2 linked regions of the Shumkonia mesophila genome follow. The protein of the gene in region 2 interacts with the protein of the main gene of each other region in a pairwise test. Links are inferred from orthologs where the notes say so. Each region holds a gene or a part of one and is shown on either strand. Other genes may lie near its edges. The genes, in order: cysK and cysE.

Region 1 (3,300 bases), on a different replicon or contig from region 2:
GCCGGCCGGGCCCGGTGTGGGCGTCGCTGGGCGGCCTGGTCCTGGGGCGGGAAAGGCCCTAAATGAACAGCATGGCGCCTTTGGCCGAGGCGTCGGTGACGAAGGTGACGACGCCGCCGTCCTCGATCGGGATGTCGCCCCGGAGGTCGGTGCGGGAGAGATCCATCGCCTTCAGGCCCATCTCGCAGACCAGGAAGCGCACGCCGAGTTCCGGGCAGGCCGTCAGCAGTTCCTCGAAGGTGGCGACGCCCCTGGCCGCGAAGGCGTCGTCCATGGCCCCGGCGTCGGCCCAACCGTCGCTCGCCACCGGCAGTGCGCGCCACGAAGGCGTACCGTCGGCGGCCGGTTTCATCAGGGCGCGGCTGGCCTCCATGGTGAAGAAAAGGGTCACCGCCTTGCCGATGGCGGCGGCGCCGCTGGCCAGCACCAGGGCGTAGTGGACCTTGTCGAAGTCGCCCGAGAAGACGACGAGGGAAAGCTTGTCCGGGCTGGCCTCAGTGGGCATGGATCGAAAGATCCCGGATGGACGGGTGGGCACCGCACAGCGGGCAGCCGGGGTCGCGCTTGGCGCGGATCTTGCGAAACGTGGTGGTCAGCGCGTCGATGACCAAAAGCGAGCCGGCCAGGCTTTCGCCGATGCCCAGAAGTTCCTTGAGCACCTCGACCGCCTGGGTCGAGCCGACCAGGCCGCACAGCGCGCCCAGCACGCCGGCCTGGGCGCAGGTCGGCACCGAATCGGGCGGCGGCGGCTCGCGGAAGATGCAGCGATAGCAGGGCCCGTCGCCCTCCTCGTAGGCCTTGAAGGTATAGACCTGGCCGGCGAAGCGCAGGATGGCGCCGCCGACCAGGGGCTTTTTGGCGAAGTAGCAGGCGTCGTTGAGCAGGAACTTGGTCTCGAAGTTGTCGCTGCCGTCGGCCACCACGTCGTAGCCGGCCATCAGCTCCTCCGCGTTGGCGGCGGTGAAGCGCACCGGATGGCGGATCACCTTCACCCCCGGGTTGACGGCCGCCAGCGTCTCGGCGGCGCTGTCGGCCTTCATCCGGCCGACGCTTGCCGTCCTGTGCACGATCTGGCGCTGCAGGTTGGTGAGGTCGACGGCGTCGTCGTCGACCACGCCTAACGTCCCCACTCCCGCCGCCGCCAGGTAGAGCAGCAGCGGCGAGCCCAGCCCGCCGGCCCCGACCACCAGGACGCGCGAGGAAAGCAGGCGGGCCTGGCCCTCGCCGCCGACCTCGGGCAGCAGGATGTGGCGGGCGTAGCGGTTGATCTGTTCCTCGGTGAAATCCATGGTGTCGTCCGGCGTGGCCGGAAGCCTTTCTACTCGACGCCGAGGCCGTCGAAAAGGGCGGTCGACAGATAGCGCTCGGCAAACGAGGGCAGGATGGCGACGATCATCTTGCCTTCCATGTCGGGCCGCTGGCCCAACTCCAGCGCCGCGGCCAGCGCCGCGCCCGACGAGATGCCGCCCGGCAGCCCCTCCAGGCGGGCCGCTTTGCGGGCGGTGGCAAACGCGGTTTCGTTGCCGATCTTCAAGACCTCGTCGATGATCGAGGCGTTGAGGATCTTGGGCACGAATCCGGCCCCGATGCCCTGGATCTTGTGCGGCCCCGGCACGCCGCCCGACAGCACCGGGCTGTCCTCGGGCTCCACGGCGACGACCTTGAAGGAAGGCTTGCGCGCCTTCAGGACCTCGCCGACGCCGGTCAGCGTGCCGCCGGTGCCGACACCCGATACCAGCACATCGGCCTTGCCGGCCGTGTCGGTCCAGATCTCTTCCGCGGTGGTCAGGCGGTGCACGGCCGGGTTGGCCGGGTTCTCGAACTGCTGGAGCATGATGGCGACGGGGTTCTGCTCGACGATCTCGGCGGCCCGGGCAATCGCCCCGGTCATGCCCTTGGCGGCGGGGGTCAGTTCCAGCTCGGCGCCCAGCAGGGCCAGCATCTTGCGCCGCTCGACCGACATGCTTTCGGGCATGGTGAGGATCAGCCGGTAGCCCTTGGCGGCGCAGACGAAGGCCAGCGCGATGCCGGTGTTGCCCGAGGTCGGCTCGACCAGCAGCGTGCCGGGCCCGATGCGGCCGGCGGCCTCGGCCGCCTCGACCATGGCCAGCCCGATGCGGTCCTTGACCGAGGCCAGCGGATTGAAGAACTCGCACTTGCCGAGGATGATCGCCTTGCTGCCGGCGTCCTCGGCCAGCTTGGAGAGGCGGACCAGGGGCGTGGCGCCGATGGTATCGACGATGCTGTCGTAGATGCGTCCGCGAAATTCCGACGTGAAAGCGGCTTCCGAAACGACGCTGGGGCGAGTGCTCATGGGTCAGGCCCTTCCGTGGCTAATGAATATCCTCAAAAAAAATGTTATTTCCAGGCAATTCCGTCAAGGAGAATGTGGTTTCCCGACGGCCGCCATGCGACATCGATCCAAGGCAGATGGGGGCCTCAGATGGTGAAATCGAGATTGCGCCGGCCTTCGCTGACGATTCCCGCCTCGTCGGCCCGCGTGCACAGCGAATCGATGGTGATTTCGTCGAGCGAAACCAGCACCGACTGCTGGAGTTCCAGCCACATCGGGCGGATGACGTCGTGCCCCAGGCTGGAGCCGCCGACGTCCTCCAGCGGGTCCTCCGAACCGTCCATGGCGCGCACCACCCTGACGATGTCGCCGACCGAAATGCGCCGCCGCTCGCGGGCCAGCCGATAGCCGCCGCGCGGCCCCCGGACGCCGATCAGCACGCCCTCGCGCACCAGGTTTTGCAGGGCCTGTTCCAGATAGCGCCGGGGAATGCCCTGGCGGCGCGTGATCTCGCGGCTCTGCACCGGCTCGCTGCCGGCGTGATAGGCGATGTCGAGGACCGCCTCGATGGCGAACAGCATTTTCTTGGACACACGAAACATGGGTTCAACCCTTTGCGTGGAGGCCGGTCGAGCCGAAACCGCCGGTGCCCCGTCCGCTTTCCGGAAGGGCGTCGACCGGTTCCCAGGCGACGTGGCTGACCGGGGCGACCACCATCTGGGCGATGCGCATGCCCGGTTCGACGGTGAAGGTCTCGGCCCCGATGTTGGCGAGGATGACCATGATCTCGCCACGGTAGTCGGCATCGACGGTGCCGGGCGAGTTGACCAGGATGATGCCGTGCTTGATGGCCAGGCCCGAGCGCGGCCGCACCTGCGCCTCATACCCCTCGGGCAGCGCGATGGCGATGCCGGAAGGGACCAGCCGGCGGGCCCCCGGCGCCAGGGCCAGCGGCGCCGCGATGGCCGCCATCAGGTCGACCCCGGCGCTGCCCGGCGTGGCGTAGG
Region 2 (3,089 bases):
GCCCCTCAGCAGGGGCTCGATGGAAACCCCCTCTTCGACGAGAAGCGCGCCGATGCCCTGTGGGCCGCCGATCTTGTGGGCCGACAGCGTCATCATGTGAACGCCGAGCGATTTCATGTCGAGAGGCAGGCGGCCGGCCGCCTGGACGGCGTCGCAATGGACCAGGGCACCGTGCCGGCGGGCGATTTCGGCCACCCGCGCCACCGGCTGGATGACCCCGGTTTCGTTGTTGGCCAGCATCACCGAAACGACCGCCAGTTCCCCGATGCCCACCAGCATCGTCGCCAAGTGGTCGAGGTCCACCAGGCCGTCGACGTCGACCGGAACCACGGCGGCGGACGGCGCGGCGCCGATGACCGAATCGTGCTCGACGGCCGACACCACGACCGCCGGGCGGCTGCATCCCAAAAGCGCCAGGGTATTGGCCTCGGTACCGCAGCCGGTGAAGACGACGCCGGCGGCCGGCGCGCCGGCCAGCGCGGCGACCGCTTCGCGGGCCTCTTCCAACAGGCGGCGCGCCGCCCGTCCAAAGGCATGGACCGAGGACGGGTTGCCCACCGTCGAAAGCGCGGCCGCCACCGCCTCGGCCGCCTCGGGCCGGACGGGGGTGGTGGCGTTGTGATCGAGATAGACCGGGGGCTTCATGGGCTTCATGAGCGCCTGCCGGAACCGGGCCTAGCGGGCGGCGACGCTGCTCTGTTCCAATTCCTGGAAGATCAGGCCGCTGCTGCCCAGCACGCGCCGCTCGACGATGTCGGAAACGGTGACGGAACTGAGGTACAGGTAGATCTGGTTGCCCAGCTCCTCCCACAGGTCGTGGGTCATGCAGCGGCTTTTGTTGAGATGGCAGCCGGACGGCGAGCCGGGCGTACAGCGGGTCGCCTTGATCAGTTCGTCGACCGCCATGATGATGTCGGAAACCCGCGTTTCGCCGGCTTCGCGGGCCAGCAGATAGCCGCCCCCCGGGCCGCGCACGCTTTTCACCAGCCCGCCCTTGCGCAGCTTGCCGAAAAGCTGCTCGAGGTAGGATAGCGAGATTTCCTGGCGGTCGGCGATATCCGCCAGCGCCACCGGTTTACCCCCGCTATGGCTGGCCAGGTCGACCATCGCCATCACCGCGTATCGTCCTTTTGTGCTTAGTCTCACCGCGCTGTCCCCCTGGTTCGCCGTTCGTCCTCAAGCGACATCGCGGCTGCCGCCGCGCGCCACGACTTTCGATTCTTCGTCATCGTCATCCGACCCTTTCACGGCAGCCCCGGCACCTTCATAGGCGCTAAGGCGCTCTTCCAATTCCTCGATCTTTTCGGCCAGCCGGCCCATCTGGCCACGCATGGTGTCGATGTTGCGAAGGACCGGGTCGAACAGTTCGTCGACCGGCGTCCCGTAGGCCACGAATTCCTTGGCTTTGGCCTTCTGCTTGTCGCGCGGCATGATGACCCGGGCCGGAATGCCGGCGGCGGTCACGCCGCGCGGAATGTCGCGTGTCACCACGGCGTTGGCGCCGACCCTGGCACCTTCCCCGATGACGATCGGCCCCAGAACCTGGGCCCCCGAGCCAATGATGACGCCGTCTTCGAGCGTCGGATGGCGTTTCTGGTTGGCCTGGGAGCGGGAGTCGACGGCCGGCGAGGTGCCGCCCAGCGTCACGCCCTGATAGAGCGTCACGTCATCGCCGATCACCGAGGTTTCGCCGATGACCACGCCCGAGCCATGGTCGATGACCAGGCGATTGCCAATGAAAGCCCCGGGATGGATTTCGATATTGGTCAGGATCCTCCCGATATGGGAAACGAAGCGGCCAGCCAGCAGCCAATCGCGGCACCACAGCCCGTGGGCGAGGCGATAAATGAGCAGAGCCTGGAAGCCCGGATAGCACAACACCACCTCGGCCCGGGAGCGCGCCGCCGGATCGCGTTCCATGATGGCGTCGATGTCGCTGCGAAGCCTCTTGAAAAACATGGACTCTTCTATATCCTACGCGCGCTTTCCGGTGGTCCGACCGACGATGTTTCAATTTTGGGGACAGTGTTACTGGGTCAATCCCCCACAAAACCACCGGTTATATAGGAAATCCGACAAATTTAATCAAGATTTGTCGGCGGACAGTCTGGTGAATTGCGGGGATTCCCTGCCTTTCACCATCATGAATTTTTCGAAATCCGCTAGGGATAACGTTCGCGAAGGACGATGCCTGAAGTCACCCTGAATGGCCCCGATGGCCGGCTCGAAGGCCGTTACCATCACTCGAAAAGCACCAATGCGCCGATCGCGCTGTTGCTTCATCCCCACCCGCAGCACGGGGGGACCATGAACAACAGGCTGGTCTACGGCATGTACCAGGCGTTCGTGCGGCGTGGGTTTTCCGCCCTGCGGTTCAACTTCCGCGGGGTCGGCCGCTCGCAAGCCGAGTTCGACAACGGGCAGGGCGAACTCAGCGACGCCGCCGCCGCGCTCGACTGGATGCAGGGGCACAACCCCAACGCCGCCGGCTGCTGGATCGGCGGCTATTCGTTCGGCGCCTGGATCGGCATGCAGCTGATGATGCGCCGGCCCGAGATTTCCGGGTTCATCGCCATTTCGCCGCCGGCCAGCATACACGACTTCTCGTTCCTGGCACCCTGCCCGTCGTCAGGCATGATCGTCCATGGCAACGTCGACGACATCATTCCCGTCGCCTCGGTCGACAAACTGGCCCACAAGCTGTCGAACCAGAAGAACATCAAGATCGACTATCGCGTCATCGACGGGGCCGACCACTTCTTCGGCGGCCACCTCGACGAGCTCAACGGGCATATCGAAAGCTACCTCGACAAGGCGTTGACGGAAACCGCTTGATCGCGACCTCGTCTCCCACCAAATCCTTCGCGCCGACGCCGACGATTTCCGCGCCGGAGGCGACCGATTTTCATGTATTTCCCGATTCGGTTGCGCCATAATGCGTTGGCTTTCAACTTCATAAGCAAAAAAAAACGCGACCCCACGATCATGACCCCATTCACAATGCAGATGACGGCCGCCCTGGCCGTCGCGATGCTGGCCGCCGAATCGCCGGCTTACGCCGCCCTTCAGCCGTCTTCCGACGTGCGCCT

What was found.
Region 1: the proteins of cysE (region 2) and cysK interact in binary tests that used the Escherichia coli proteins (3 or more experiments, as listed by UniProt). The link is inferred for Shumkonia mesophila from one-to-one orthologs.

The regions. Positions count from the first base shown.
Region 1 is NZ_JAOTID010000001.1:419,987-423,286, reverse strand. Bases 317-3,300 are described here. They hold cysK (cysteine synthase A), read right to left. Parts: upstream 2,315-3,300; coding sequence 1,319-2,314; downstream 317-1,318. Other genes in these bases: dut (dUTP diphosphatase), read right to left, coding at 2,900-3,300; ODR01_RS01810 (RrF2 family transcriptional regulator), read right to left, coding at 2,440-2,895; ODR01_RS01820 (HesA/MoeB/ThiF family protein), read right to left, coding at 495-1,289; ODR01_RS01825 (DsrE/DsrF/DrsH-like family protein), read right to left, coding at 317-505. In the rest of the region: ODR01_RS01830 (aminotransferase class IV), read left to right, coding at 1-62; more of ODR01_RS01825, read right to left, coding at 59-316.
Region 2 is NZ_JAOTID010000006.1:163,736-166,824, forward strand. Bases 69-2,841 are described here. They hold cysE (serine O-acetyltransferase), read right to left. Parts: upstream 1,960-2,841; coding sequence 1,177-1,959; downstream 69-1,176. Other genes in these bases: ODR01_RS12165 (cysteine desulfurase family protein), read right to left, coding at 69-654; ODR01_RS12170 (Rrf2 family transcriptional regulator), read right to left, coding at 676-1,146; ODR01_RS12180 (alpha/beta hydrolase), read left to right, coding at 2,188-2,835. In the rest of the region: more of ODR01_RS12165, read right to left, coding at 1-68; ODR01_RS12185 (hypothetical protein), read left to right, coding at 2,986-3,089.